DNA from 4 places in the Halomonas sp. ABH4_019 genome. Region 4 is predicted to be linked to each of the others. Evidence: riboswitches for the same ligand, from Rfam matches in the RefSeq annotation. Region 4 holds a riboswitch; each other region holds the start of a gene.
What was found. A riboswitch is a leader RNA that binds a small molecule or an ion and turns the genes downstream of it on or off. The one in region 4 is predicted to bind thiamine pyrophosphate.

Region 1 (7,694 bases), on a different contig from region 4:
GAGGGGGGCATTTTTCCACCCCACCGCAGCGCCCCGCTCGCCCCATTCCTATACAAAAACTATGCGCAGCGAGAGAAAACGACAACCCAAGCGGCTCATCCTTGCCCTTTAACCGACCAGAATCACCCATGTTTACTGACACTGGCGAGCCTATCGGCAAGGTTCTACATTATCTATACGCCATCCCACCAGCCGGAGCCCGAGATGACCGCCATCGACATGTCCCTGGGGGACCACATCACCCTCAAGCAGCTCTCCCGCGCCCTCTCACACGGCTTCTCGCCGATCGTCGAGGTGGAATCCATGGACGGCATCTACACGGTCCGCTTCCATCATGCCAACGGCGTCTCCACCCTCTCCGACAAGCAGGGCAAGACCTGCACCTTCCTCGGCACCGGGGAGATCCGCGACCTGCTGGGCGGCCTGGGGCTGACCCACGGGGTGCTGACCTGGTCGGACCAGTGCGGCGACGAGATGATCGGCGTGCCCGGCCATGCCATGACCCCGGACGAGATGCTGACCCACGGCACGAGGATCGCCTTCCGCTGATATTCACAGAGCCGTGCGGGCCAGCTAGGCTGGGAACGACAAGAGGGAAAACGGACGCCCCGCGAGATGCCCATGCCAGCGACTCCAGCTTCACCCGCCCCGGCGCTATGCGTCGCGACCCGCCTCGAACGGATGATGCCTCTGGTCGTGCTGGCGATGCTGTTGGTGCTGGCCGGCTGCGCCGGCCCCGACCTCGCCACGCGCGACGGCGGCGGGCTGTCGGTGGACCGGGCGCTGATTCTCGCCGAGGCACGCCAGGCGCTGGGCACGCCCTACCGTTTCGGCGGCAACGATGCGCGCGGCCTGGACTGTTCCGGGCTGGTACAGCGGGTCTATGCCCGGGCCGGCATCGGCGTGCCGCGCACCTCGCGCCGCCAGTTCGCGCGCCTGCCGCCGATCGACGAGGCCCGGCCCGGCGACCTGCTATTCTTCGATACCGCGGGACGCGGCGACGCCAGCCACGTGGGCATCTACCTGGGCGACGGCGAGATGATCCACGCCCCGGGGCGCGGCCGCCGGGTCAGCGTGACCGCGCTGTCGCTGGACTACTGGCAGGAACGCTTCCTGGGCGCCGCTGCGCCGGCGCCATAAGCAAACATCGAGCGCTAAGAATATGATCAGGGATTGTTTCCCCCCTCGCCCCGAGGGTGCAATCCTGTGTCATTGACCCTCCGGCATCGCCGGACGATGCCGACACTTCGACCCCAGGAGGACACCATGTCACTGCGACTCGGCGACATCGCACCCGACTTCACCCAGGAAAGCACCGAGGGCCCGATCCACTTCCACGACTGGGCCGGCGACAGCTGGGTGATCCTGTTCTCCCACCCCAAGGACTTCACCCCGGTGTGCACCACCGAACTCGGCGAGGTCTCGCGGCTCAAGCCGGAGTTCGAGAAGCGCAACACCAAGGTCATCGGGCTGTCGGTGGATCCCCTCGAGGATCACAAGGCCTGGGCCGGCGACATTCAGGAGACCCAGGGCAGCGCCCTGAACTTCCCGCTGCTGGCCGACGCCGACCGCAAGGTCAGCGACCTCTACGACATGATCCACCCCAACGCCAACGACACCCTGACGGTGCGCAGCGTGTTCGTCGTCGATCCCAACAAGAAGATCCGCCTGACCCTGACCTACCCGGCCAGCACCGGGCGCCACTTCGACGAGATCCTGCGCGTGCTCGACAGCCTGCAGCTCACCGATTCCCACAAGCTGGCCACCCCGGTGAACTGGCAGCAGGGCGGCGACTGCATCATCGTGCCCGCGGTCAGCAACGAGGAGGCCGCCAAGCTGTTCCCCGACGGCTGGGACGAGCAGAAGCCCTACCTGCGCCTGGTCAAGCAGCCCGGCAAGTAAGGGGGTTCTCGCCTCGCACGACGCCGGCCTTCGAGCCGGCGTCGTCGCGTCGGGCTGCCGGCCGGGGCCTGCCCTGGGTTACCATCGGATCGCTCGATCACCGAAAAGGGACCGGCCATGCGCATACTGCTGGTGGAGGACGACCCCAGCCTGGCGTCGGGCATTCGCCTGGCGCTGAAACCGGAGCACTACACCGTCGACATCCTCGACGACGGCGTCAATGCCCTCCATGCCCTGCAGGACGAGGAACCCTTCGACGCCGTGATCCTCGACCTCGGCCTGCCCAGGCTCGACGGCATCGGCCTGCTCGAACGCCTGCGCCACGCCGGCCACCGGGTGCCGGTGCTGGTGCTGACCGCCCGCGACGGCATCGAGGAGCGCATCCAGGGCCTCGACGCCGGCGCCGACGACTACCTGACCAAGCCCTTCGAGGTCGCCGAGCTCAAGGCCCGGCTGCGTGCCCTGCTGCGCCGTAGCCAGGGCCAGGTCACCAGCGAACTGCGCCACCGCGGCGTGGCGCTCGACCCCGGCAACCGCCGCGTCACCTGCCACGGCGCGCCGGTGGCCCTGTCGCGCCGCGAGTTCACCCTGCTGCAGGAATTCCTCAGCCATCCGGGCCACGCCTTCACCCGCGATACCCTGACCCGCCTGGTCTACGGCTGGGACGAGGACGTGGAGAGCAACGCCATCGAGGTCCACGTTCACCACCTGCGCCGCAAGCTATTCCCCGAGCTGATCCGCACCCTGAGGGGCATCGGCTACATCATGGACAAGGCCCCGGCGGACGAGGACGCATGAGCTCCATCCGCCGCCGCACCCTGGGCATCGTGCTGCTGGTGGTCGCGTTGTGCATGCTGACGATCGGCGTGACCAGCTATCGCGACGCCGCCCACGAGGTGGAGGAACTGTTCGACGCCCGCCTGACCCAGAACGCCCGCCTGCTGGAGGGACTGATGCGGGCGCCGCTGCCCGAGGCCCGGCGCGACGCCCTGCTGGCGAGCCTCGACAACGCCCTGCAGCGGGCCGACACCGACGACATCGCCGGCCACCGCTACGAGGGCAAGGTGGCCTTCCAGGCCTGGCGCGGCGACCGTCTGCTGCTGCGCTCGGCCGGCGCCCCGCCTGCGCCCTTCAGCGAACGGCAGGACGGCTATGCGGACGTGGTGCTCGATGGCCGCGAGTGGCGGGTCTTCGCCCTGAGCGCCCCCGACGACCTGCGGGTGCTGGTCGGCGAGCGCGGCGAGGTGCGCGGCGAGCTGGTCGCCGACATCGCCCTGCGCACCCTGTGGCCGGACCTGTTCGGCCTGCCGGTGCTGGCGGCGCTGCTGTGGTGGGCCATCGGCTGGGGGCTGCGGCCGCTGTCGCGCATGGCCGCCCAGATCCGCAGCCGGGACCCCCATCACCTCCAGCCGTTGCCGGACGATCCGCTGCCCCAGGAGCTGGCCACCATCGCCGGGGCCCTCAACCGCCTGCTGGCGCGGCTTCGCGAGTTACGCAGCCGCGAGAAGCGCTTCATCGCCGATGCCGCCCACGAGCTGCGCACGCCACTAGCGGTGCTCGACCTGCACGCCCAGAACGCCCTGGCCACCGCGGACCCCGACGACCGCCGCGAGGCGCTGACCCAACTCCGCGCCGGCGTGGCCCGCGCCACCCGACTGGTCGGACAACTGCTGACCCTGGCGCGCCTGGACCCCGAGCAGGAAGACACCCCCAACCAGGATGCCGACCTGCTGCACGAAGTGCGCGAGGCCCTGGCCGAGCTGCTGCCGCTGGCCGGCGATCACGGCCAGGCGCTGCACCTCGAGGCCGACGAAGGCGCCGACTGGCGACTGCGCACCGAGCCCGGCGCGCTCGCCACCCTGGTGCAGAACCTGGTCGGCAACGCCATCCATCACTCGCCGGCCGGCAGCCGCATCGACGTGGCCCTCGGCGGCGAGGCCGAGTGGTTGACGCTGCGGGTGGACGACCGAGGGCCTGGGATTCCCGAGGCGAGCCGCCAGCAGGTGCTGGCGCGCTTCCATCGCGCCGGCCCGGGGGCCGGCGCCGGCCTCGGGCTGTCCATCGTCGACCGCCTGGTGCAGCGCCACGGCGGGCGCCTGGCGCTTGCGGCCGCGCCCGGCGGCGGCCTGAGCGTGCGGGTCTGGCTGCCCCGCCCGGCGGCTTTACAAGCCCGGGACGAAGGGGGATAGTGAGACCCGACGACAGGGGCGCCGGCACACCATACCGTTCCGGCTGAGAGGCACCCTCATCACCTGACCCGGATAATGCCGGCGGAGGGAGTCGTGCCGGCCCCCGGGCCCGCGCCTCCCGTCCGCCAGGAGGCCCGATGCAATCCCTCGATCCCGCCTCGCACCTCGCTCGGGTGCGCGCGACCACCCCGCTGGTCCACAACATCACCAATCACGTGGCGATGAACACCATGGCCAACGTGCTGCTGGCCCTGGGCGCCTCGCCGGCCATGGTCCACGCCCGCGAGGAGGCCGCCGAATTCGCCGGCCTGGCCGGCGCCCTGACGCTCAACATCGGCACCCTCTCGCCCCACTGGCTGGACGCCATGGACGACGCCGCCCGCGCCGCCAATGCGGCCGGCACGCCCTGGGTACTCGACCCGGTGGCGGTAGGCGCCACCCGCTTCCGGCGCGAGGCCGGCGCCCGGCTGCTGGCGCTCGGGCCGAGCGCGATTCGCGGCAACGCCTCGGAAATTCTCGCGCTGGCCCGGCAGGGCGGCGGAGGACGCGGCGTGGACAGCACCGATAGCGCCGACAGCGCCGAGCGCGCCGCCGTGGCCCTGGCCCGGGACAGCGGCGCCGTGGTGGCGGTCACCGGCAAGGTCGACCTGGTCACCGACGGCCGCCGACTGGCGCGGGTCCGCGGCGGCCATGCCCTGATGCCGCGCGTCACCACCCTGGGCTGTGCGCTGACCGGCGTGGTCGGTGCCTTCCTGGCCGATGCCGAGGACCCGTTCGCGGCCACGGTGGCGGCGCTGGCCGCCTACGCCACCGCCGGCGAGGCGGCCGGCCAGACCGCCGCCGGCCCCGGCAGCTTCGCGGTGGCCTTCCTCGATGCCCTGTACGGCCTCGATCCCGACGCGCTGTCCACCCTCTCCGGCCCCACCACCCACCCCGCCCGCCTGGAGCTCACCGATGCGCCTTGATCTGTCCCTCTATCTGGTCACCGACCCCGAGCTGTGCGCCGCCCGTGGCGTGGAGCAGACCGTGCTGGCCGCGGTGCGCGGCGGCGTGAGCGTCGTCCAGCTGCGCGACAAGCAGGCCAGCGACGCCGAGCTGGTGCCACTGGCGCGGCGCCTGAAGGCCGGACTGGCCGGCAGCGGCGTGCCGCTGATCATCAACGACCGCCTCGAGGTGGCGCTGGCCAGCGGCGCCGACGGGCTGCACATCGGCCAGGACGACGGCGAGGTGGCCGACGCCCGGGCGGCGCTGGGCCCGGAGGCCCTCCTCGGCCTCTCGGTGCAGACCCACGAGCAGCTGGCCCGGCTGGACGCCGAGCGGCTGGACTACCTGGGGCTGGGCCCGGTGTTCGCCACGCCCACCAAGCGCGACCACGCCGCGCCGCTGGGCTTCGATGGCCTGGCCGCGCTCGCCGCCGCCAGCCCGCTGCCCACGGTGGCCATCGGCGGGCTCAAGGCCGAGCACGCCGAGGCGGTGCGCCGCGCCGGCGCCGGCGGCCTGGCGGTGGTCTCGGCGATCTGCGCCGCCCCGGACCCGGAGGCCGCGGCCCGGGCCTTCCCGCGCCTGGGCGGCTGACGCTCGGGCGCGAGCCCCCGACGCCAGCGGCCCCGCGCGGAAGGCGCGGGGCCGCCGTTCATCGGGGCCGAGGGCCGGTCGTCACAGAGAGGGGCGGCGGTTCAGCGCCACGCGGCGCTCCTGGTAGGCGATGGCCAGGCCGCTGACGATGATCAGGCTGCCGCCGGCGAACACCCAGGGGTCCGGCAGCTCGCCCCAGAACCCCCAGCCCAACAGCACCGCCCACAGCAGGGCCGTGTAGTCGAAGGGCGCGGCGATGGCCGCCGGGGCATAGCGGAACGCCTGGGTGAGCCCCACCATGGCGCCGACCCCGAGCACCCCGCCGGCCAGGAAGCCGATCCAGTGCAGCGGGGCCGGCGTCTGCCACACCCAGGGCAGGGTCAGGGCCGCGCACAGGCACGGCACCGAGGTGGTGTAGAAGACCATCGCCCAGAGATGCTCGCCCTCGCCGTAGCGGCGCGCGGTGATCATGGTCAGGGCATAGAACAGCGCCGCGGCGACCACCACTAGCATGGCGGGCTGGAAGCCGCCGGACCCCGGGCGCACCACCACCAGCACGCCGACGAAGCCGAGCAGCGTGGCCAGCCAGGTCGGGCGGTCGACCCGCTCGCCGAGCAGCGGCACCGAGAGCAGCGTCACGAACAGCGGGGCGGCGAAGGCGATCGCCGTGGCGGTGGCCAGCGGCAGCAGCACCAGGCCCCACATGAAGGTGACCATGGTGGCGGTGAAGATCAGGCCGCGCAGCAGGTGCACGCCCGGGCGCCGCGTGCCCAGGGTACGCAGGCCGCCGTTGAAGCGGGCGATCAGCACGATCAGCGGCAGCGAGACCAGGGTGCGGAAGAAGATGATCTGCAGCGGCGAGTGGACCTCGCCCAGCCACTTGGTGACGGCATCGCCCAGGGCCAGGCACAACACGCCGCCGCACATGAACAGGATGCCCTTGAGGGAAGGTGCCATGCGATGCCTCCTTGCACGCCCGCGGATGGAAGACGAAACCACCCCGCCGGCGGGACCGGCGGGGTGGTTCATCCTACGCTAAGCGCTTTGCCCGGCAACGGCAACCCCGACGACCGCCGGGGCCCGCCGGTCACAGGGACGCCTGGACCACCATGCAGTCCATGCCCTGGGCCTGGAGACGCTGGCAGGCCTGGCGGGCCTGGCCCTCGTGCAGGTCCACCAGCCGCGCCCGGTAGACCCCGGCGCCTTCCACCCGGGGCACCGCGACCCGGGCATCGGCCAGCTCGGTGGCCAGGCGGGCGGCGGCGCGGTCGGCCAGGCGGCGAGCGTGCTCGGCGTCGCTGAAGGCACCGACCTGCACGCCCCAGCCGCCGCCGGCCCCACGATTGGCGGGGATCAGCGACTGCAGGGGATCATCGTGTCGCTCGACCGAACCGCCGGCCTCGGGCGCCCGGGACGCTGCCACGATGGCCTCGTCCGGCGAGGGCACGGCGGCCTCGCGGGCGACCGCGGCCGGTTCGCTGGCCGATTCACTCACTACGGGCCCAGGCGCCGAAGCGACGGTGGCGGCGGCCGCCGGGGCCGGGGATGGCGCGACGCTCGCGGCCGTCGAAGGCGTCGGGGATGCCGCGGCCGCCGGCGTCGTGGGAGAGGCCTCGGCGTCGAGGCTCGCCAGCATCTGGCCAGTGGGCGGCGCCATCGGGCGGGCCGGCAGCGGCATCAGACGCTCGCCGGCGATCTCGGTACGGGCCAGCCAGCCATGGCCATCGGCCAGGGCGGCCCGGGCGAAGCCGCGATCCAGCAGGTCGGCCATGTGCTCGTCACGCGACGCCGCGGTGAAGCCGCCCATCACCACCGAGAGCATGCGCCGGCCGGCATGGACCGCCGAGGTGGCCACGTTGAAGCCGGAGGCGCGGATGAAGCCGGTCTTGAGGCCGTCGGCGCCGGGGTAGTTGGCCAGCAGGCGGTTGTGGCCCGTGTAGCGGTTGCCGCGCCAGGTGAAGCGCTGCAGCGAGAAGTAGTGATAGTACTGGGGGAAATCGAGCATCAGCCGCCGGGCCAGCACCGCCA
Region 2 (7,694 bases), 840 kb from region 4:
CGTGCATACAGCCGTGGCCGGCGCGCCGATCATTCTCGACCGGGCGGCATTCGAGCGCGCATGCCGGCCGCGACGAGCCGGTAGAGCAGGTACAGGAAGCCCAGCGGGAACAGGATCGTCTGGGTGAGGAAGATCATGGTCAGGTCGATGACGCGGTCGGTGAGCGCATCGAAGCGTTCCGTCATGCCTTCCACGGGGTTGTCCACCAGGCTGCCGACGCGATCGGTCAGGCCTTCCCACCAGCCCTTGTCCTCGGCCTCGCCCCGGGCGAGGCGTTGCTCGGCGAGCGTCTCCAGGCGCTCCTGGCTGCTGCGCAGCTCGGTCATGGCCTGCTGACGCGGCGTCTCCAGAAAGGCCTGCTCGGCCATCCCGCTGGCCAGGGCGACGGCGACCACGGCGAAGCGCAGGAAGGCGCACACCAGCACGCCTCGCAGCGCCGCACGCCGCCAGCGCGGCGCGTCGACGATCAGCGTGGTCGCGGCGACCAGGCAGGCCAGGCTGAGCAGGCCCTTGATGAGGGCGCTCGAGGAGATGCCGAGCAGCAGCTTCTGCAGCGCCAGCGATCCCGAGGCGGCGAACATCACCCAGGAGAAGCGCTCGATCATGTCGTTGGCCGGATCCAGCGCCTCGCCGACCGAGAGCTGGAAGACCTGGAAGTCCAGGGTCGAGGACTGCAGTACCGAGATGCTGGCGTTGAGCCCCTTGGCGATGGCGAAGGCCGAGAAGGCATCGCCGAGGGCGGCGTCGAGGGTCTCGGTGGCCAGGCTGCGGGGCAGCTCCAGCCAGGCCAGGGCGGCAAGCAGCAGCAGCGCCGCCGGCCACAGCGAGCGTCGTGTCATGTCGGCTCCGTGGGGGCCTCGAGGGCCCCGGTGGGCGAGGAGGGTTCGGCGGCGGGGATCACCAGCTCGCCGCGTCGTTCGCCCATCAGCAGGTCGCGGTTGGCCTCGACGGCCTCGCGCAGGAAGTCCCACAGCAGGCGGACCCGGGACAGCCGTCGCTGTTCCTGGCGGGTGGTGATCCAGAACTGGCGCACCACCTCCACCTCGTCGTCGAGCACGGCGACCAGGTCGTCGTCGGGTTCGGCCATGAAGCAGGGCAGGATCGCCAGGCCCGCGCCCTGGCGAACGGCACGGTACTGGGCGGTGACGCTGGTGCTGCGGATGCCGAAGTGGGGCGTGGCCTCGACCCGGCCCGGGGCGAGCAGCGGATCCAGGTAGTGCAGCTGGTCGCTGAAGATCAGGTCGTCGACGTAGCCGATCAGCCGGTGCCGGCCCAGCTCGGCGAGCCGTTCGGGGGTGCCGTGGCGGGCCAGGTAGTCGCGGCTGGCGTAGAGGCGCAGCCGGTAGTCGCACAGCCGCGAGGTCACCAGGCCGGCGCTGCCGGGGCGTTCCACGGTGATCGCCAGGTCGGCCTCGTGGCGGCTGAGGTTGACCACCCGCGGCAGGGCCAGCAGGTCCAGGGTCAGGCGGGGGTGGCGCTCGCCGAACCCCGCCAGCAGCGGGGTGATCACCCAGGTGCCGAAGCCCTCGGTGACGCCGAGGCGGATCTGACCGCTGAGCTGGCGGTTCTGATCGCTGAGCGTCTCCAGGGCCTCGTTGGCATGCCGGGCCATCTCCTCGGCGTGGGCGAGCAGCCGCTGGCCGGCCTCGGTCAGCCGGTAGCCGTGGGTGCTGCGCTCGAACAGCTGGGCGTTGAGCCGCTGCTCGAAGCGGCGGGTGCGCCGGGACAGGGTGGAGTGGTCGACGCCCAGGCGTCGGGCGGCCTCGGTGAGGCGCTCGGTGTGCGCCACCTCGAGGAACAGCTGGATGTCCTGCCAGTCGAGGATCACGGGGCGTCTCCGGTCGAACTGCTTGTGCATAATGGCACAAGCAATGTGCGCGCCTGGCGGTTGCCTGTCAATTCGCCTCCTTCCTACACTCGAAACACCCGCTTTCGGCGAGATGGCCTTGTCGATATGCACATAAGGTCGAATATCGGATAACAACCACAATGCCCGGGTCTATAGGAGGAGGGTGGCACCCCGAGCCATCCCTTCCAGGGCCCGCCAAGGAGCCGCTACCATGACTGTTCGAGAGATCCCGCTGTACATCGATGGCCAGGCCGTGCCGTCCCAGAGCCAGGAGTGGCGCGACGTGGTCAACCCGGCCACCCAAGAGGTGGTCGCCCGGGTGCCGTTCTGCACCGTGGAGGAGGTCGACCGGGCCGTGGCCAGCGCCCAGGCCGCCTTCCGTGAGTGGCGCAAGACGCCGCTGGCCAAGCGCCAGCGCATCATGCTCAAGCTGCAGGCGCTGATCCGCGAGCACACCGAGGAACTGGCCGCGCTGATCACCGAGGAACACGGCAAGACCCTGCCCGATGCCGCCGGCGAGGTGGGCCGCGGCCTGGAGGTGGTGGAACACGCCTGCTCGATCACCTCGCTGCAGCTCGGCGAGCTGGCCGAGAACGCCGCCACCGAGGTCGACGTCTACACCCTCAACCAGCCGCTGGGCGTGGGCGCCGGGATCACCGCCTTCAACTTCCCGATCATGCTGCCCTGCTTCATGTTCCCGCTGGCCATCGCCACCGGCAACGCCTTCGTGCTCAAGCCCTCCGAGCAGGATCCCAGCTCCACCATGCGCCTGGTCGAGTTGGCCCATGAGGCCGGCGTGCCGGCCGGGGTGCTCAACGTGGTCCACGGCGGCCCGGACGTGGCCAATCGCCTCTGCGACCATCCGGACATCAAGGCGGTGTCGTTCATCGGCTCGACCCACGTGGGCACCCAGCTCTATCGCCGCGCCTCCGAGGCCGGCAAGCGCGCCCAGGCGATGATGGGCGCCAAGAACCACTGCGTGGTGATGCCCGATGCCAACCGCAGCCAGGCCATCAACAACCTGCTCGGCTCGGCCTTCGGCGCCGCCGGCCAGCGCTGCATGGCCAACTCCGTGGTGGTGCTGGTGGGCGAGGCCCGGGCGTGGCTCGACGACCTGGCCGAGGCCGCCCGCCACATGAAGGTCGGCCCCGGCACCCAGCGCGACGCCGACCTCGGCCCGCTGGTGTCGCCGGCCGCCAAGGCGCGGGTGGAAGACCTGATCGCCACCGGCGAGCGAGAGGGCGCCAGGCTGCTGGTCGACGGCCGCGGCTGCCAGGTGGAGGGCTACCCGAACGGCAACTTCGTCGGCCCGACCCTGTTCGGCGACGTGACCGCCGAGATGACCATCTACCGCGAGGAGATCTTCGGCCCGGTGCTGTGCGTGGTGAGCGTCGAGACGCTCGACGAGGCGATCGCATTCGTCAACGCCAACCCCAACGGCAACGGCACCTCGATCTTCACCAACTCCGGCTGGGTGGCGCGGCGCTTCGAGACCGAGATCGACGTCGGCCAGGTGGGCATCAACGTGCCGATCCCGGTGCCGGTGGCCTACTTCAGCTTCACCGGCTCGCGGGCCTCCAAGCTCGGCGACCTGGGCCCCAACGGCAAGCAGGCGATCGCCTTCTGGACCCAGACCAAGACGATCACCGCTCGCTGGTTCGAACCGGAGAACGTCTCCAGCGGTATCAACAGCACTATCTCGCTGAGCTGATCGAGATTCGTTCCCGGCCACCGGCGGCCCCGTCTCGTGAGAGGCGGGGCCGCCGTCGTCGTAGGCCACGAAAGGCGAGTGGAAATTAGCTTGACGTTGACGTTAACTGAAGTCTGTCGCCCGTCACGATCATCGCTCCAGGAGCCACCATGACCGCCCCGATCAGCCGCTTCCCCGTGCCCGAGTCCCTCGATGACCTGCCCGATGATATCCGCGAGGCCATCCTGGCGGTACAGGAGAAGGCCGGCTTCGTGCCCAACGTCTTCCTGATGCTGGCCCACCGGCCGGCGGAGTTCCGGGCCTTCTTCGCCTATCACGACGCCCTGATGGAGCGCGAGTCCGATACGCTCACCAAGGCCGAGAAGGAAATGATCGCGGTGGCCACCAGCGCTCGCAATCGCTGCCTCTACTGCGTGGTAGCCCACGGCGCCCTGGTGCGCATCTACAGCAAGGACCCGCTGCTGGCCGACCAGGTGGCCATCAATCACCGTACCGCGCCGATCATTGAGCGGCACCGGGTGATGCTCGACTTCGCCCTGTACTGCGGCCTGGAGGTCGGCGAGCTCACCGACGAATGGGAGACGCGCCTGACGGCGGCCGGCTTCACCCGGGAAGACATCTGGGACATCGGCGCCGTCGCCGCCTTCTTCGGCCTCTCCAACCGCCTGGTGACCCTCACCGCCACCCCGCCCAACGACGAGTTCTACCTGATGGGCCGGGTGCCGCGGGAGGGGTGAGGGCCGCGGTAAAGGGGGGACGTCGCGTCAGCGCGGGTCGAGCGGCGCTAGACGCCGCACTCCTCCAGCAGCTGGGCCACCGGCTCCAACTGGCTCTCGTGCAGCAGCAGCACGCTCTCGCCGGGCTCCCCGTCGGCGGGCAGGGTCACGGCGAACTCGCCTTCCTCGAGATGGAACTCGTGGACCTGTCGGGTGCCGTCCGGCGTCTCGCAGCGGATCGCGCGGTAGGCGTCGTCCTCGCCGTAGGTCAGGCGGTGATAGACCTTGAAGAAGGTATAGAGCGACAGGCCCCAGGGGAAGGCCGGCCAGCGTGCGGGATTGTCGCGGGTCTCGGCGTCGACCTCGAGGTCGTTCGCCTGGGCGGCGGCGATCGCCGTGGCCAGCGGCTCGGCGAGTAGCGAGTCGGCATCCTCGGGCAGCGGCGCCAGGGCCTCGCTGGCCCGCCGATAGCGCTCGGCCACGGCCCGGTAGTCCGCCAGGTCGCCCAGGCGGTGGTCGCCGTGGCGCAGGTCCGCCGGGGCGCAGCCGCCGTTCTCCCAGCCGTGGATCACCCGCAGCGTCAGGCGCCCCTCGCGCATCGGCGTCGCCAGCAGGGCCTGCAGGGCCACGCGCAGGTGGAGCAGGCGTTCGCCGACATGATTGTCGAAGGCGCTGTAGGGATCGGCGAAGATCCGGTGCAGGCACCCTGGGGCATGTTCCTTGGCTTCGGTGAATGGCATGGCAGGCTTCCGGCGTGTGGGACGTTCGAATTCGGGCGTCGTTGTGTCATGCTGGTCGGGCGATACCGATATCGGCCGATACGGCCGTGGCTTGAGGGTCGCCCTCACAATTCATTCACTGTCGCCAGGGGAGTCCCGCCATGGGCGGGGCTGAGAGAGCGTTCGTCGCTGACCCTGGAACCTGATCCGGTTCATGCCGGCGGAGGAAGTGCGACATGCCTTACCTGACGTCAGCCGTGCTCGGCGCGGCGCTGCTGTGCTTTACCCTTCTGGGCCTCAGGGCCCGCCGGGCCGATGGCCCCCTCGACGACTACGTCACCGCCCGCAACTCCCAGGCGGCCCCGACCCTGGGGCTGTCCTTCCTGGCCTCGGGGATGGGCGCCTGGATCCTCTTCGCACCGCCGGAGATCGGCGCCTTCGTGGGGCCGTTGGGCCTGGCCGGCTATGCCATCGGCTCGGCGCTGCCGTTCATCGTGCTCGGCGCCTTCGGGCCGGCCATCCGCCGCCGGCTGCCCGAGGGCCGCAGCATCGGCGAATACGCCGAGACCTGTTTCGGCGCCGGCGTGCGGCGCTGGGTATCGCTGGTCTCGGTGCTTTACATGGGCTGCTTCCTGGCCGCCGAGCTGACCGCCATCGGCGCCATCACCGGCCTGCTGTCCGAGGTGCCGGCCGACCTGGTGGTGATCGGGGTGGCGGTGGCGACCCTGCTCTACACCGCGCTGGGTGGCCTGCGGGCGAGCCTGGCCACCGACCGCTGGCAGGCCTGGCTGCTGCTGGCGCTGCTGCTGGTGGTGGGCGGCGTGGCGCTCGCCCGTTTGCCTGCGCTGCCCGTCGACGCCGCGCTGCCGTCGATCCCCGCCGGTGACGCCCTCTCCGTGGCGCTGACGCTGGTGATCGCGGTGACCGCGGCCAACCTCTTTCACCAGGGCTACTGGCAGCGGGTGTGGGCGGCCCGGGACGAACGGGCCCTGGGTCGCGGCGCCTGGCTGGGCGGCGCGGCCACCGTGCTGGTGGTGGCGGTGGTCGGCGGCCTGGGCATGCTGGCCGCCATGGCCGGGGTGTCGCTCGGCGAACCGCCGATCCCCTTCTTCGCGCTGCTCGCCGAGGCGCCGGGCTGGCTGGCCCTGCCGGCCCTGGTGCTGGCGGTGACCCTGGTGGCCTCCAGCGTCGATACCCTGCAGAACGGCATCGCCTCGCTGGTGGTGGCCGGCAGCGGCCGGCGCGGCCTGTCGCTGGGCGCGGCTCGCTGGGTCACCGTGGCGCTGATGGTGCCGGTGGTGGCGATCGCCCTGCAGGGGCTCTCGGTGCTGCGGCTGTTCCTGATCGCCGATCTCTTGTGCGCCGCCATCGTGGTGCCGGTGCTGCTGGGGCTGTGGGCGCGGATGAGCGCCGCCGCGGCCCTGGCCGGCGGGGTGGCCGGCCTGGCCGGCGCCGTGCTGCCGGGCTGGATCGCCTCCGGCAGCCCGGTCGAGGGCCTGCTGGCGGCGAGCTTCCCCGGCGGGGTGCCGACCCTGCCGCCCTTCCTCGGGGCGCTGGTGGCCTCCAGCCTGGTCGCCCTGCTGGTGGCCTGGTGGCGCCCCGCCGAGGCGCAGCGCACGGCCTGAACGGTTGCCAGCAGGAGCCCAGGCGGCCACCCTCTGAAGGTTCCCCCAGAATCGAACAGAGGAGCCGCCCCATGAGCGATACGCCCCAGGACCCGCGTCGACGGCATTCCGCGCCGGTGGTGGACGGCGTCGGCAAGTCGGCCAGCCGCGCCATGCTGCGCGCGGTGGGCTTCGAGGACGCCGACTTCACCAAGCCCCAGGTGGGGATCGCCTCCACCTGGAGCCGGGTCACCCCCTGCAACAGCCACATCGGCGAGCTGGCCGAGCGGGCCAGCGACGGCGCCGATGCCGCCGGCGGCAAGGGGGTGGTCTTCAACACCATCACCATCTCCGACGGCATCGCCAACGGTACCGAGGGCATGAAGTACTCGCTGGTGTCGCGGGAGGTGATCGCCGACTCCATCGAGACGGTGGCGGGCTGCGAGGGCTTCGACGGCCTGGTGGCCATCGGCGGCTGCGACAAGAACATGCCCGGCTGCCTGATCGGCCTGGCGCGGTTGAATCGTCCCAGCGTCTTCGTCTATGGCGGCACCATCCTGCCCGGGGCAGGGCACACCGATATCGTCTCGGTGTTCGAGGCCATGGGCGCCCACTCCCGCGGCGATCTCGACCGCATCGAGCTCAAGCAGATCGAGGAGACGGCGATTCCCGGCCCCGGCGCCTGCGGCGGCATGTACACCGCCAACACCATGGCCTCGGCGATCGAGGCGCTGGGCATGAGCCTGCCGGGCAGCTCGGCCCAGAATGCCGTGTCGCAGGAGAAGCGCGACGACTGCCATGCCGCCGGCGCCGCGGTGCTGGAACTCCTCGATCGCGACATCAAGCCCGCCGACATCATGACCCGCGAGGCCTTCGAGAATGCCATCACCGTGGTCATCGCGCTGGGCGGCTCGACCAATGCGGTGCTGCACCTGATCGCCATGGCCGACGCCATCGGCGTGTCGATCACCCTCGATGACTTCACGGCGATCGGGAAGCGAGTGCCGGTGCTGGCCGACCTGCGGCCCAGCGGCCAGTACATGATGAGCGAGCTGGTCGAGATCGGCGGCATTCAGCCGCTGATGAAGACCCTGC
Region 3 (7,694 bases), 170 kb from region 4:
GGCGTGGCCGACGTGCGGGTATCGGTCATGCAGGGAGCGCTGGTGCTGGAGCTGGAGGCCGGCAAGACCGCCCCCGAGACCGTCGAGGCGCTGGTCGAGCGCCTGGGCTACGGCATCGCGCGCCGCCCCTCGCCGGACGATCCCGCCGCGGCTGCGAGCGACGGCTGCTGCTCGGCCGGCCGGGCGGAGGCCGCCGGCGAGGGCGATGTGGGAGCGGGCGATACGCCAACGGGCACTGGCGGAACCCGGACCTGGTCCGTGGGCGGCATGGACTGCCCGAGCTGCGCGGCGACCATTCGCGGCGCCCTGGAGCGGCTCCCCGGCGTCGACGACATTCGCGTGTCGGTGATGAACGAGACGCTCACCCTGACGCTGGACGAGGCCCGCACCGCCCCCGAGACGATCACCGCCACGGTGCGCCGGCTGGGTTACGAGGCCATGCCGGACGCCACCGAGGCGACGAGCGGTGACGACACGCCCCGACGCCGCTGGTATGCCACCGCCAAGGGGCGGCTGGTGCTGGCCACCGGCGCGGCGCTGGCCGTCGCCATGCTGTTGCGCCTGGTGGCCGGCGAGGCGGTGGCCCACTGGGCCTTCCTCGCGGCCTGCCTGATCGGCCTGGGGCCGATCGCCCGGCGGGCGATCAGCGCCGCGCGCGTCGGCATGCCGTTCACCATCGAGATGCTGATGACGCTTGCCGCCGGGGGCGCGCTGATCATCGGCGCCGCCGGGGAGGCGGCCATGGTGGTGCTGCTGTTCTCGATCGGCGAGATCCTCGAAGGGGTGGCGGCCGACCGGGCCCGCTCGGGCATTCGTGCGCTGGCCGATCTGGTACCCCGGGAGGCGCGGCTGGAGATCGCCCCGGGGGAGACGCGGGTGGTGGACGCGGCACGGCTCGCGGTCGGCCAGGTGGCGGTGGTGCGCCCCGGGGACCGGATTCCCGCCGATGGCCTCATCCTCGAGGGTCGCTCGGCGATCGACGAGTCGCCGGTGACCGGCGAGTCGGTGCCCCGCGCCAAGGGCGAGGGGGACGAGGTGTTCGCCGGCTCGATCAATCACGAGGCGGTGCTGCGGCTGCGCGTGAGCAGGCCGCCGGAGGACAACACCATCGCCCGCATCATCCGGCTGGTCGAGGAGGCCCAGGAGGCACGCGCGCCCACCGAGCGCTTCATCGATCGCTTCAGCCGCGTCTACATGCCGGCGGTGGTGGGCTTGGCGGTACTGGTCGCCGTGGTACCGCCGCTGGCGCTGGGCGGCGCCTGGGGCGAGTGGACCTATCGGGCGCTGGCGCTGCTGCTGATCGGCTGCCCCTGCGCGCTGGTGATCTCGGTGCCGGCGTCGATCGCCTCGTCGCTGTCCACCGGGGCGCGGCGCGGGCTGCTGCTCAAGGGCGGCGCGGTGATCGAGGCCGCCGCCCGCACCGAGGTGGTCGGCTTCGACAAGACCGGCACCCTGACCGAGGGCCGGCCTCGGGTCACCGACGTGGTCGCCGCCGGCGAGGTGCATGATGCCGAGGCCGTGATCGGCCTGGCGGCGAGCCTCGAGCAGGGGGCGAGCCATCCCCTGGCGCTGGCGGTGCTCGAGCATGCGCGGTCGGTCGGCGTCGCGCCTTCGCCGGTCGGCGAGGCCCGGGCCCTTCCCGGGCTGGGCGTCGAGGCCCGGCGTGACGGACGGAACGCCTTCCTCGGCGCACCGCGTCACGTGGCCGAACGGTGGACGCTGCCGGCGGCGCTGGCCGCGCGCGTCGAGGCGCTGGAGGCCGAGGGCAAGACGGTGATCGTGGCGGTCGAGGAGGGCGTCGTGCTGGGGGCGATCGCCATGCGCGACGAGCCTCGGGAAGACGCCGCCAACGGCGTGGCCGCGCTGTCGGCGCTCGGCGTGCGCGCGGTGATGCTCACCGGCGACAACGATCGCACGGCGGCGGCCATCGCCGGGACCATCGGGATCGAGCGTCGCGCCGAGCTGATGCCCGAGGGCAAGGTCGAGGCGATTCGCGAACTCGCCGGGAGCGAGCGGGTGATGATGATCGGCGACGGCATCAACGACGCCCCGGCACTCGCCAGCGCGCATGTGGGCGTGGCCATGGGCTCGGGCACCGACGTGGCGCTGGAGACCGCCGACGGCGCCCTGCTGCGCAACCGGGTGGGCGACGCGGCGGCGATGATCCGCCTGGCCCGGGCGACCATGGCCAACATCCGCCAGAACATCGCCATCGCCCTGGGCCTGAAGGCGCTGTTCCTGGTCACCACCGTGCTGGGGATCACCGGCTTGTGGCTGGCGATCCTGGCCGATACCGGGGCGACCGTGCTGGTCACGCTCAATGCCCTGCGGCTGCTCGGCTTCGCGCCCGGCGGGCGCGACTCGCAGGAGGAACCGGCGGTCGGTGCCGCCTCGACAACCTGACGCGGAAGGCGTCTCGACGAAAAAACGCCGCGCCGGCTGATGGCCGGCGCGGCGTTATGCGTCAGAGGCGTGAGGTCAGACCTCCTTGTACAGCTCGGCGCCCTGGTCGCGGAACTTCTCGGCCTGCTCTTCCATGCCGCGTTCCACCGCCGCGCGGTCGCCGTCGAGCCCTTTCTCGGCGGCGTAGTCGCGCACTTCCTGACTGATCTTCATCGAGCAGAACTTGGGTCCGCACATGGAACAGAAGTGGGCCACCTTGGCGGAGTCCTTGGGCAGGGTCTCGTCGTGGTACTCCCGGGCGGTGTCCGGGTCGAGGCCCAGGTTGAACTGGTCCTCCCAGCGGAACTCGAAGCGTGCCTTGGACAGGGCGTTGTCGCGGCGCTGGGCGGCCGGGTGGCCCTTGGCCAGGTCGGCGGCGTGGGCGGCGATCTTGTAGGTGATGATGCCGGTCTTGACGTCGTCCTTGTTGGGCAGCCCCAGGTGCTCCTTGGGGGTCACGTAGCAGAGCATGGCGCAGCCGTACCAGCCGATCATCGCCGCGCCGATGCCGGAGGTGATGTGGTCATAGCCCGGCGCGATGTCGGTGGTCAGCGGCCCCAGGGTGTAGAAGGGCGCCTCGTCGCACTCGGCAAGCTGCTTGTCCATGTTCTCCTTGATCAGGTGCATGGGCACGTGGCCGGGGCCCTCGATCATCACCTGGACATCGTGCTTCCAGGCGATGCGGGTCAGCTCGCCGAGGGTCTCCAGCTCGGCGAACTGGGCCTCGTCGTTGGCGTCGGCCACCGAGCCCGGGCGCAGGCCGTCGCCCAGCGAGAAGGCCACATCGTAGCGCTTGCAGATCTCGCAGATCTCCTCGAAGTGCTCGTAGAGGAAGCTCTCGCGGTGGTGGTAGAGGCACCACTTGGCCATGATCGAGCCGCCGCGGGAGACGATGCCGGTGGTGCGCCTGGCGGTCAGCGGCACGTAGCGCAGCAGCACGCCGGCGTGGATGGTGAAGTAGTCCACTCCCTGCTCGGCCTGCTCGATCAGGGTGTCGCGGAACACCTCCCAGGTCAGGTCCTCGGCCACGCCGTTGACCTTCTCCAGGGCCTGGTAGATGGGCACGGTGCCGATCGGCACCGGAGCGTTGCGGATGATCCACTCGCGGGTCTCGTGGATGTTGGCCCCGGTGGACAGGTCCATGATGGTGTCCGAGCCCCAGCGGATGCCCCAGGTCATCTTGTCGACCTCGTCCTCGATGGAGGAGGTGACCGCGGAGTTGCCCAGGTTGCCGTTGATCTTCACCAGGAAGTTGCGGCCGATGATCATCGGCTCGGATTCCGGGTGGTTGATGTTGCAGGGGATGATGGCGCGGCCGGCGGCGACCTCGTCGCGCACGAACTCCGGGGTGATTTCCTCGGGCAGGCGGGCACCGAAGCTCTCGCCGGGGTGCTGGTGGCCGAGGATGCGCTCGACCTCTTCGCTGCCCAGGGCTTGCCTGCGTTGATTTTCCCGAATGGCGATAAATTCCATCTCCGGGGTGATGATGCCCTGGCGCGCATAGTGCAGCTGGGTGACGTTCCGGCCGTCCTTGGCGCGCCGCGGCGTGCGGGTCAGGTCGAAGCGCAGCGGGGCGAGCATCGGATCGTTGGCCCGCCGGCGGCCGTATTCGGAGGTCGGGCCGTCGAGGAACTCGGTGTCGTCGCGCGCCTCGATCCAGCCGCGGCGCAGTTCCGGCAGGCCACGGCGCAGGTCGATCTCGGCCTCGGGGTCGGTGTAGGGGCCGGAGGTGTCATAGACCAGCAGCGGCGGGTTCTGCTCATCCGGGCCCTCGCCCGAGGTGCGGGTCGGCGAGAGGCCGATCTCGCGGAAGGGCACGCGGATATCGGGGCGCGAGCCCTCGACATAGATCTTGCGCGAGCCCGGCAGGGCCTGGACGGCGGCGTCGTCGACGCGGGCGCTCTCGGCGAGGAAATGATCGGTCTTTGCCATCGGTCGGTCTCCCTTTGCTTGGGTGGTGTTATCAGGGAGGACAGCTGGGGAGGACATTGGCCGCAGGCTTCGAGCCCGGCGGCGTGTCGCTTGATCCCTACGCTGGTCCTAGCCAGTTCAGGTTCAACGGGACCCATGCTCCGGCGCGTCGCGCCGCATGATCTCAGCCGTCTTCAACGGCACCCCGTCAAGCGTGGTGGTGCCCGCCGCTAGGCGGGCCGTGTCATTGCCTTTCTCTCTCTACCTACTTTCTTTCTACCGTGCGCTAGTGCCCGAGTCGGCGCGGTGCTAGCCGAGCGCTGGGGACAAGGCGGAGCGAGGGTTTTTTGCCATGGGTGAGGCGATCCTCGCCGAACGGGCTGGCCATGGATGGCCAGCACTGGTCCTGCAAACGGAGCAGGATGCGAGAGTGCCGCAGGGCAAAAGTAGCGCCCAGGGATGGGTTCACAGCGCCTCGCGGAGGCTTGTCGCCGGAAAAGCTCGGCGATAGACGGAAATCTCAGTCCGCGCGATCCAGCCCCATCTGCCAGAAGTCGATCTCCAGCCGGGTGGCGTCGCGGAACAGCCGTGCCAGTTGGTCGAAGCGCGCCGGCGTCACCTCGGCAAGCCTGGCGTCCAGCCAGGCGACCTCGGCGCGCATGGCGGCCTGGAAGTCGTCGCTCTGGTACATGGCGATCCAGGGCTCATAGGGGTTGGCGTCGCCGCGCACCGTGAACGGCTGGGCATCGAGCCAGTTCGCGATCTCGCCGTAGCCGACCAGGCAAGGCGCGAGCGCCACGCGCAGGTCGAGCAGGTCGCCGCGGCTGCCGGCATCGAGCACGAAACGGGTGTAGGCCAGGGTGGCGCGGGCCTCGGGCAGCGCCGCCAGGTCGTCCTCGGTGATGCCCCAGTCGCGACAGAAACCGCGGTGCAGCTCCAGCTCCACGTCGAGGATGGTCTTCAGGCCGTCGAAGGCCTGATTCAATTCGGCCAGGTCGCGGCTCTTGTAGGCGGCCAGGGCGTAGGCACGGGCGAAGTGGATCAGGAACAGGTAGTCCTGCTGCAGATAGTGGCGAAAGGCGTCGGCCTCGAGCGTGCCGGCACCGAGGGTGCGGACGAAGTCGTGCTCGATATAGGCGCGCCAGTCGTCCTGGCAGGCGGCGGTGAGATCTGTGAAGCGATGGCCCATCTTGCCTCCGATGCGATCGGGATCCGGAGGGCGGGCGCATGGGGAGAGGGGAGGTCCGGTGCGCGAGGAGGGCGTGCCGGGCCCACCGCCTGATTCCCTACGCCGGTTCACGTGCGGCTGGTGCCACACCCACCCGGATCAGGTTCCACGGGATCGGCGCTTGGGCTCTCGGACTCTCGCGAGTTCCTGCTCAGTGAGCCTGCGCCATCTCAGCCGGTTCCACCGGCACCCCGTCAAGCGAGTCGAGCCAGTCTAGCAGCTTGGTCGCGGACGAACACCCCCGGGGTCATTCCCCGAGGGTGGGGCGGCCCGCGACGACCGCCGGCCGCGCCCAGTCCCGGGCGAAGGACTGGGTCGGCATGTCGCTTGGGTGCTCCGTCGGCGGTGGCGAGGGCACGAGGCCGTCCTCGGCCGCCGGCGGCGGCGTCTCGTCGCGCAGCACCGACGGCGGTGCCGTCTCGCTGGGCACCAGCAGCAGGCCGCGGCGGCGCAGGCGCCGGCCGAGGGTCAGGCTGCTGCTCCACCGCACCAGGGGCGCGGCCAGCATCAGGCCGAGCCACACCGGGGTCAGCCACCAGAAGAAGGTCGGTGCGGCCCACCAGGTGATGCCCGCCCAGCCGGCGCCGGCCAGGGTGCCCGGCCAGGTATGGCGCAACGCCTCGCGCCAGGGCAGGGCGCGCCCCTCGCGGGACTGAGGGTCCCAGGCCACGGTGCGCCCGCTGAGGACCTCGATCACGAAGCGGCTGTGGAAGACCATCATCAGCGGCGCGATCAGCATCGCGAACAGGGCCTCCAGCAGGGCGCTGGCCACCAGCCGGGCGCGTCCGCCGTAGCGGGCGGGCGAGGTGCGCAGGGCCAGGCAGACGCCCAGCACCTTGGGCATCAGCAGCATGGCCAGGGTGCCGCCGAGCAGTGGCATGATCAGGTTGGGCGGGGCGATCGGCCAGTCGGGGAACAGCTGGGCATTGGAGGTGAAGAAGTTGGGTTCGATCAGCGCCCGCATCAGGGCGTCGATGGTGCTGACCACCAGGATCGCCAGCCAGATCAGCGACGACAGGTAGGCCAGGGCGCCGCACAGGAAGTGCACGCGGCTGAGCGGGTGCAGGCCGCGCCCGCCCAGCAGCCGCAGGTGCTGCAGGTTGCCCTGGACCCAGCGGCGGTCGCGCTTGGCATAGTCGAGGATCTGGCTCGGCATCTCCTCGAAGCTGCCGCCGAGGTCGGTGCGCATGCGCACCTCCCAGCCGGCGCGGCGCAGCAGCGCGGCCTCGACGAAGTCGTGGCTGAGGATATCACCGCCCAGCGGCGGCCGGCCGGGCAGCTCGGGCAGGCCCGCATGTCGGGTGAAGGCCTCGACGCGCAGGATGGCGTTGTGGCCGAAGTAGTTGGCCGCGTCGGACTGCCAGAAGCTCAGGCCGGTGGCCAGCATCGGCGAGTAGACCGCCGCCGCGAACTGGTTGGCGCGGCCGAACAGGCTGTCCTGGCGGACCGGGATCGGTACCGTCTGCAGCAGGCCGAGGCGCGGATTGGCCTCCATCTGGGCAATCAATTCGTGCACGGTAGCGCCGCTCATCACGCTGTCGGCGTCGAGCACCAGCATGAAGTCGTAGTGGCGTCCCCAGCGTTGGCAGAAGTCGCCGAGGTTGCCGGCCTTGCGCCCGGCATTGCTGTCGCGGTGCCGGTAGTGGAGCCGGCAGCGCCCGGCCAGGCGCCGCTGCAGGGCCGCCATGACGGCCTGCTCCCGGGCCACGATGGCGTCGTCGGTGCTGTCGCTGAGCACGAAGGCCTCGATGTGGCGCTCGGCGGTGATCGGCGGCAGGTCCCGGCAGGTCGCCTCGAGGCCGGCGGCGACCCGCTCGACGTCTTCGTTGTGGATCGGCATCACCAGGGCGGTGCGCGAGCGGGCATCGTCGGGCGGGAGCGGCGAGCCGGTCCTGGCCAGGCTCAGGGGGTCGCGGCCGGCGAGGTTCAGCGCGAAGCCGATCACCCCGCTCCAGAAGGCGATGACGATCCAGCCGAAGGTCACGGTGAACAGCGCCTGGATGGCGAGCTCCAGGGGCGTGAGGCCACCGACGTGGAGGATGCGGAACATGGTCCACATCCCCAGCCCGGTGGTGGCCGCCACCAGCAGGGCGAAGCCCCATCGACGGGTGCG
Region 4 (7,694 bases):
GGCCCGCTACGCCGAGGCCATCTACGCGGTCGCCTACGACCTCGAGACCGCCCAGGATTACTACCGCGACATCCAGTCGCGGGTGAAGGCGGCCGGCCGCGAGGCGTCGGTGCCCATCCTGCCGGGGCTTGTCACCTACGTCGGCTCCACCATGGAAGAGGCCAGGGCCAAGCAGCGCGCCCTAGACGCATGCCTGCCGGTGGCGGCCTCGCTGCGTCAACTGGGGCTGTTCATCGATCAGGACTGCAGCGACTGGGAGCTGGATGCGCCGGTGCCGAGCTTGCCGCCGCTGGCCGAGTTCCGCGGCCCGCAGGGGCGCTACGCCACCATCCTGCGCATCATCGAGAGCGAAAGGCCCACCCTGCGCGAGCTGCTGGGGCGGCTGGCCGCCGGTGGCGGCCATTGCACCATGATTGGCACGCCGGAGAGCATCGCCGACGAGATGGAGCGCTGGTTCCGCGGGCGCGGGGCGGATGGCTTCAACCTGATGCCCCCGTCACTACCCGCGGGGATCGAGGACTTCGTGGATCACGTGGTGCCGGAGTTGCAGCGCCGCGGGCTGTTCCGCGAGGCGTACGAGTCGGCCACGCTGCGCGGCCACCTCGGCCTCGAGCGGCCGGTGAAATAACGCCCCTTGGCAGGGGCGTTCGCCTGTCGGCTGGGAGAGCATTACCCCTCGAAGCGTCGGGCGCCGGCGCTCAGCACCGTGAAGTCGAAGCGCCGTTTCGCCGGCAGCAGCGCCAGCAGCGCCAAGCCCGTGGCGACCGGGGCGAAGGTGGCGAGCAGGAAGGACGCCATCAGCGTGTTCAACGCGTCGCCCGGGGCCGGGAAGAGGGAGAGGCCGGCAGCTAGACCGCTGATCGTGGCGAGCACCGCGGCGCGCCCGTCGAAGCCGCGGTTGAAGAGTCCGAAGAACACCGGGAACGCGGCCGCGCAGCACAGCAGGTCGGCCAGCAGGAACAGGTACAGCACGCTGTAGCCCTGGGCAGCCACGAAGGTCACCGGCAGCGCCAGCAGCAGGATCAGCCAGCGCGACAGGCGCATCAACTGCTGATCGCTGGCCCGGGGCAGGAGGCGTCCGCCGTCGACGGCAATCATGCTCGAGGCGGCGCTGATGGTGGTGTCGGCGCTGCTCATGACCAGTGCCAGGCCCAGGAAGATCAAGCCTACGGCGAACCAGCCGGGGATATCGGCCAGCAGCACGCTGAACAGCGCGACCGAGCCGTCGCCGGGCAGCCCCAGCCCCACGAACGCTAGCCCGAACAGGCCCATCACGAAGATCATCGGTGCGCTCAGCAGGCCGCCGAGCAGGAAGCCCAGGCGCACGGCACGGTTGTTCCGGGCGGCATACACGCGTTGCCAGTTACCCTGGTAGAAGAGCCCGGTCAGCATCACCGCCAGGAAGAAGGTGAGGCCGGCCTCGAGCCCGCCCGGATCCGTGATGTCCAGTAGCTGCGGCGCCGTGGTCGCGAGGCCGTCGAGGGTGGGGCCGACCCCGCCGGCGGCCTGCCAGCCGAAGATCAGCAACGTGGCGAGCAGCGGCATGATCACCAGCATCTGTACCTTGTCGGTGAAGATCGAGGCGCGCAGGCCGCCGTAGAGGGTGTAGAGCAGGGTGGCGGCCATCACCACTGAGCTGGTCGCCCAGAGCGGGACCGGTGCCAGCAGCCCGACCATCCTGGCGATGGCGGTGATCCCCGCGGCCAGGGAGATGAACAGGTAGAACAGCATGATGGCCAGGGTGAAGGCGTACATGGGGCGCCCGTAACGGCTCATCACGAATTCGGTGAGCGAGTGGCCGCTCGGGGACAGCTCGCGCAGGCGCCGCCCCAGGGGAATCATCACCAGCCGCGGCGCCAGCGAGCCCAGCGCATAGCCGGCAATCGCGGCCAGGCCGCCCCAGGTGGCCGCCTGGGCGGGGCCGAACAGGATCCAGGTACCCATCGTCGATGCCATCAACGTCAGCACCGTGGCGGTGGCGCCCTGGCTGTTGCGCGCGATGATGAAGTCTTCCAGGTTCTCCTGGCGGCGGCGGGCATACAGCATGCCCGGCACGGCAAACAGGACGGCGAAGGCGGTGAGCCACCAGAGGGCATTAGCGGTCGCGAGCATTACGTTCTCCCTAGCGTGGAAACGCCCGGCACGATGCCAAGCGCCGCTGCGAGAGGGCGCGAATGCGTTGGGTGAGAAGCGTGGGCAGATGGCACTTCCTTCCCTTCGCCGGCATGATCCGGATCAGGTTCGAAGGGTTACCGTCGTCGCGTGGCGTTCACGCGGCGACGGAGTCTCAGTCCGTCAGGACTCCCCCAGGAATGCGCTCAAGCCTAGAGACCCAGCGTCGCGGGGTCAACTCGGCCCGGTCGACGGGCGCGTCTCCGATTAGCATGCGAACCGTCAGGCCAATGACGTAAGATGGGCGAGCGCCGCCTTCGGGGCCGGACGTGCCGAGGCGCGGAAGGCCCCGGCCATCGCTTGAATTGCGTCATGGCGCCCCCATCTCATAGCGCCCACGTGCTGCATGGCGAGCCTGCCCGCCTGATGCGGGCAGGCGTGGCACGACATTCATTTTCTGGACGGGATCTTTCATGGCCGAACCGGCTCTGTCCATTCGTGGCCTGACCAAGGTCTACGGCAATGGCTTTCAGGCCCTCAAGGGCATCGACCTCGACGTCGCCAGGGGCGACTTCTACGCCCTGCTGGGCCCCAACGGGGCGGGCAAGTCCACCACTCTGGGGGTGGTCTGCTCGCTGGTGCAGAAGACCGCCGGCGAGGTCTCGATCTTCGGCATCGACATCGACAGGGACTTCGCCCGCGCCAAGTATCATCTGGGCGTGGTGCCCCAGGAGTTCAACTTCAACCAGTTCGAGAAGGTGATCGACATCGTGCTGGCCCAGGCCGGCTACTACGGCATGTCGCGCCGCGAGGCCCTGCCGCGCGCCGAGGAACTGCTCCGCGATCTGGGGCTGTGGGACAAGCGCAACGGCAGCGCGCGCATGCTCTCCGGCGGGATGAAGCGCCGGCTGATGATCGCCCGCGCCCTGATGCATCGCCCCAAGCTGCTGATCCTCGACGAGCCGACCGCGGGCGTCGATATCGAGCTGCGTCGCAGCATGTGGGAGTACATGCGCCGCATCAACGAGCAGGAGGGCACCACCATCATCCTCACCACCCACTACCTGGAAGAGGCCGAGAGCCTGTGTCGGCATGTGGGCATCATCAATCACGGCGAGATCATCCGTGACACCAGCGTGCGCGAGCTGCTTGCCGAGCTGGATACCGAGACCTTCCTGCTCGACCTGGCGCATCCGGTCGAGGCGGCGCCGGTGGTCGAGGGCTTCGACCTCAGGAAGGTCGACGACGCCCAACTGGCGGTCGTGGTCCATCGCGGCCAGCGGTTGAACGACGTCTTCGACGCCCTGGGGGCGCAGGGCATCGCGGTGGTGTCGATGCGCAACCGGGCCAACCGACTCGAGGAGATGTTCGTGTCGATGGTCGAGAGCAGCCAGCAGCCGGCCAAGCAGAACGCGGAGGTAAAAGGATGAACCCGAGCCAGATCGCCATCGCCCTGTGGACGCTCGTGGTCAAGGAGATCAAGCGCTTCACCCGCATCTGGCCGCAGACCCTGCTGCCGCCGTCGATCACCATGACGATGTACTTCATCATCTTCGGCAACCTGATCGGTTCGCGCATCGGGGCCATGGATGGCTACAGCTACATGGACTTCATCGTGCCCGGGCTGATCATGATGTCGGTGATCACCAACAGCTACTCCAACGTGGCCTCGAGTTTCTTCTCCAACAAGTTCCAGCGCAGCGTCGAGGAGATGATGGTCTCGCCGATGCCCAACTGGGTCATCCTGTCTGGCTTCGTGCTGGGCGGCATGGCCCGAGGCCTTGGCGTGGGCGTCATCGTCACCTGCGTGTCGCTGTTCTTCACCCGCATCGACGTGGCCCATCCGCTGCTGACCATCGGCGTGGTGGTGCTCACCGCGGCACTGTTTGCCATCGGCGGCTTCATCAACGCCCTGCTGGGCAAGAAGTTCGACGACATCTCCATCGTGCCGACCTTCGTGCTGACGCCGCTGACCTACCTCGGCGGGGTGTTCTACTCGATCTCGCTGCTGCCGGCCTTCTGGCAGGGCGCCTCGATGCTCAACCCGATCCTCTATATGGTCAACGTCTTCCGCTACGGCTTCCTGGGCGTCTCCGACATCCCGGTAGGCTGGGCGCTGGCCGCCATCCTCGGCTTCATCGTGGTACTGTTCGGCATCGCCCTGTGGATGCTCGACAACGGCAAGGGCATCAGGAGTTGACCATGACACACGAACGCCCCGAGACGCTCAAGGAGGCCCCGCTGGGCCGCGAGTCCGCCTACCCGGAGCACTACGATGCCGGGCTGCTCTACCCGATTGCCCGCGCCGCCAACCGTGCGCCACTGGGCATCGAGGAGGGCGCCTTGCCGTTCGTCGGCGAGGACGAGTGGCACGCCTTCGAGGTCTCCTGGCTCAACGCCCGCGGCAAGCCCATCGTCGCCGTGGCGCGCTTCCGGCTGCCGGCGGACTCGCCGCGGCTGATCGAGTCCAAGTCGTGGAAGCTCTACCTCAACGGCTTCAATCAGACTCGCTTCGCCTCCCGGGACGAGGTCCAGGCGATCATGGAGCGCGACCTGGCCGCCTCGGCCGGGGCGCCGGTGACCGTGGAGCTGTTTGGCGTCGACGACGAAGCGCTCGCTCCGCGCCGCCTGCCGGGGGAGTGCATCGACGACCGCGACATCGAGGTCGAGGACTACACGCCCAGCGCCGAGCACCTGGACGTCGGCGACGCGATCGTCGAGGAGACGCTGAACTCGCACCTGCTCAAGTCCAACTGCCCGGTCACCGGCCAGCCCGACTGGGGCAGCGTGATGATCCGCTACCGTGGGCCGCGCCTCGACCGTGACGGCCTGCTGCGCTACCTGATCGGCTATCGCCAGCATCAAGACTTCCATGAGCACTGCGTCGAGCACATCTTCATGGACCTGATGGAGAAGGCTCAGCCCGAGCGGCTGCTGGTGCTGGCGCGCTACGTACGCCGTGGCGGGCTCGATATCAGCCCCTGGCGCGGCACGCCCGGCGAGCGGCCGCCGACGCCCCTTCGCCTGTCGAGACAGTAGGCGAGTCGGGACGGCAAGGCCGGCGCGACAGCGAATGGCTGGCTTGATAGAGTGACGAGAACTCTTCTCGTTTGAATCCTGGCAAGGAGACCCTGATGGATGCGATGACGCTGCTTCACGAACGCAGTTCCATGGGCAAGCTGATGGGGCCCGCCCCCGGTCCGGAACAGCTCGAGGCGATGTACCGGGCGGCGTTGAGGGCCCCGGACCACAAGGAGCTGAGGCCCTGGCGGTTCATCGAATTTTCCGGCGAGGGCCTCGACCGGCTCGGTGAACTGTTCGCCGAGGCCGAATTCCGCGAGGACCCTCATGCCGGGGATGCCGTGCTGGACGCCGCGCGCAAGAAACCCAAGCGCGCCCCGATGATCATCGCCGTGATCGCCAAGGTGACCCCGGACGAGCCCAAGGTCCCGCGGGTGGAGCAGGTGATCTCCGCCGGCTGTGCAGCTCACGGTCTGCTGTTGGCGGCCCACGCTAAGGGGCTTGGTGCCATGTGGCGCACCGGCAAGTACGCCTTCGATCCCACGGTGCGCAAGGGGCTCGGGCTGGCCGAGGACGATGAACTCGTCGCCTTCCTCTATGTTGGCCAGCTCGGTGGGCGCCATCGGCCGGTGCCCGAGCATGACATCGACGCCTTCGTCGAGCGTTGGGACTGACCGTGCGCGAACCTGGCATTCCCCATCCCCGCCTGGCGCTGCCGTCGCCGGGCGACGAGGATGATCCGGCGGCCTTCCTGGCCTGGCTTGGCGAGGCGATACCCCTGGTCCGGCATCTCGGTATCGAGGCGATGCGCCGTGACGGCGATGCCCTCGAATGGCGGCTTGGGCTCTCGCCGAACCTCAACGACAAGGGCACCGGCTTCGGCGGCTCCCTGACCGCCCAGACCACGCTGCTCGGCTGGTGCTGGACGACGCTCTGGCTGCGCCGGCACGGACTCCAGCGCGATGTGGTGGTGGCCGAGGCCGGCCAGCGTTTCCTGGCGCCGGTCACCGGCCACTACCGGTTGGTGTGCACCCCCGAGGCCGAGGAGGGCCCGGCAAGGCTGGACGATCGCCTGGCCCAGCGTGGCAAGGGACGTATCGCCCTGGTCCAGCGCCTATGGTGCGGTGATACCCTGTGCCTCGAGGCTCATGGCGACTACGCGGTGCTGCCGGCAGAGTAGGGCGTTGCCGCGGATGCGATCGCCTGGCCAACCAAAAAACGGCTTGCATTCGCGGACTTAAGGCGATAATATATGCGCCGTTCTCGAGGGGAAGGCAAGGCGCCATCGATTCGAGAACCACAATGCGGAGGGGTGTCCGAGTGGTCGAAGGAGCACGCCTGGAAAGTGTGTAAGTCGAAAGGCTTCGAGGGTTCGAATCCCTCCCCCTCCGCCATAGAATTTTGAAGGGGAATCAACCGCTAGGTTGATTCCCTTTCTTCGTTTTTGGCCTTTGGGAACGATTTTGGGAACAATCCTGGGGATGCTTATAGACCCAGGAGCTTCTCGATCATGGTTGGCACGTCCTACCCGCCGGCATGAATCGATTTGCCATATCGCCGCTGAACCATGGTGACGTGGGAGTGGCCGACATGGTTGGCGATCCAGCGCAGCTGCACCATGCCGAGCGACAGCATCTGGCTTTGGGTCGCCGTCATGTCTTCCATAGCATTGCCATCGACTGTCGCACTTTCGCCACAGGGATAGCACGGCGCTTGTTGCTAGCCTGATGCTTAAGCCTGCCGCTCTATATCGCCAAGGGGGCCTCTATGCGTCTGATTCACTTGCTATTGTGCTCTATCGCCATGTCTGCCCTGGTCGGGTGCAGCTATCAGCCTGCGCGAATCAATACGGTACCGGCCATTGTCATTGACGATGACCGATACCACCGCGACCGTCATTGGGAGCATCGTGACTGGGATGACGATGACAGATGGGAACGTCGGCGTGAGTGGCAACAAGAACGCCGGGAGCGTGAACGGGAACGCTGGGAAGAGGCACGAGAGCGTGAATATGAACGCATAGAGCGAGAGCGTGAACGCCGAGAGGAGCTGCGAGAGCGTGAGCGGGAGCGCTGGGAAGAGCGGCGCGAGAGATGGGAGGACGACTAATGGCGTGCCCGCTTGACCCATTGTGCCCCCGGCCTTATGCCGGGGTGCTTGCCTGAGTGGCCCAACCCGCGCTGCCTTTCACCTCACACTGCACCCGCGTGCCGAAGCCGCTGTCACCCAGAGAGTGTTCCACCTCGGTGATCAGCCAGAGCGTGGCGTCGAAGCGCTCGCCGAGCCGGGTCAGGAAGTTGAGGTCACTCTCGTCGGCCTGGTCGATGTGCTCGACCCGCGTGTCGGCGAGCGAGCCGCCGGAGACCGACGCCAGGCTGCGTTCACCCCGTTTGCGTGCCGGCTTCCCCATCTCCGAGGCAGTAGCGCTGCGTGACCTGGCCACAGGCGACGCAGGTGATCCGGTAGTGATCCGCATCGAGGCGCCTGAGCTCGAATCTCGACCAGTTTGGCCCCTGGGGGGAGCGTAGCTCGGTGGCGCCGCATGAACACATCAGCATCCA

Region 1: linked by a shared signal. The riboswitch ahead of thiM (hydroxyethylthiazole kinase) and the one ahead of ACXAFN_RS00595 (sodium:solute symporter family transporter) in region 4 are both predicted to bind thiamine pyrophosphate.
Region 2: linked by a shared signal. The riboswitch ahead of ACXAFN_RS04380 (sodium:solute symporter family transporter) and the one ahead of ACXAFN_RS00595 (sodium:solute symporter family transporter) in region 4 are both predicted to bind thiamine pyrophosphate.
Region 3: linked by a shared signal. The riboswitch ahead of thiC (phosphomethylpyrimidine synthase ThiC) and the one ahead of ACXAFN_RS00595 (sodium:solute symporter family transporter) in region 4 are both predicted to bind thiamine pyrophosphate.

Annotation. Positions count from the first base shown of each region.
Region 1 covers NZ_JBSWWC010000002.1:743,043-750,736, forward strand. The annotation lists gene ACXAFN_RS10630 (DUF6482 family protein) at 205-549, shown strand; gene ACXAFN_RS10635 (C40 family peptidase) at 682-1,140, shown strand; gene ACXAFN_RS10640 (peroxiredoxin) at 1,267-1,902, shown strand; gene ACXAFN_RS10645 (response regulator) at 2,020-2,700, shown strand; gene ACXAFN_RS10650 (ATP-binding protein) at 2,697-4,091, shown strand; TPP riboswitch at 4,096-4,198, shown strand; gene thiM (hydroxyethylthiazole kinase) at 4,229-5,056, shown strand; gene thiE (thiamine phosphate synthase) at 5,046-5,666, shown strand; gene ACXAFN_RS10665 (DMT family transporter) at 5,748-6,623, opposite strand; gene ACXAFN_RS10670 (D-alanyl-D-alanine carboxypeptidase) at 6,754-7,694, opposite strand, start outside.
Region 2 covers NZ_JBSWWC010000001.1:963,274-970,967, reverse strand. The annotation lists gene ACXAFN_RS04405 (SH3 domain-containing protein) at 30-839, opposite strand; gene ACXAFN_RS04400 (LysR family transcriptional regulator) at 836-1,828, opposite strand; gene ACXAFN_RS04395 (CoA-acylating methylmalonate-semialdehyde dehydrogenase) at 2,061-3,560, shown strand; gene ACXAFN_RS04390 (peroxidase-related enzyme) at 3,710-4,297, shown strand; gene ACXAFN_RS04385 (hypothetical protein) at 4,345-5,016, opposite strand; TPP riboswitch at 5,133-5,242, shown strand; gene ACXAFN_RS04380 (sodium:solute symporter family transporter) at 5,232-6,620, shown strand; gene ilvD (dihydroxy-acid dehydratase) at 6,692-7,694, shown strand, end outside.
Region 3 covers NZ_JBSWWC010000001.1:293,391-301,084, reverse strand. The annotation lists gene ACXAFN_RS01365 (heavy metal translocating P-type ATPase) at 1-2,403, shown strand, start outside; gene thiC (phosphomethylpyrimidine synthase ThiC) at 2,479-4,374, opposite strand; TPP riboswitch at 4,452-4,571, opposite strand; gene tenA (thiaminase II) at 4,874-5,542, opposite strand; gene mdoH (glucans biosynthesis glucosyltransferase MdoH) at 5,829-7,694, opposite strand, start outside.
Region 4 covers NZ_JBSWWC010000001.1:122,482-130,175, reverse strand. The annotation lists gene ACXAFN_RS00600 (LLM class flavin-dependent oxidoreductase) at 1-628, shown strand, start outside; gene ACXAFN_RS00595 (sodium:solute symporter family transporter) at 670-2,112, opposite strand; TPP riboswitch at 2,196-2,318, opposite strand; gene ACXAFN_RS00590 (ABC transporter ATP-binding protein) at 2,586-3,542, shown strand; gene ACXAFN_RS00585 (ABC transporter permease) at 3,539-4,312, shown strand; gene queF (NADPH-dependent 7-cyano-7-deazaguanine reductase QueF) at 4,315-5,151, shown strand; gene ACXAFN_RS00575 (nitroreductase family protein) at 5,247-5,807, shown strand; gene ACXAFN_RS00570 (YiiD C-terminal domain-containing protein) at 5,810-6,313, shown strand; tRNA gene ACXAFN_RS00565 (tRNA-Ser) at 6,440-6,527, shown strand; gene ACXAFN_RS00560 (hypothetical protein) at 6,658-6,798, opposite strand; gene ACXAFN_RS00555 (hypothetical protein) at 7,277-7,609, opposite strand.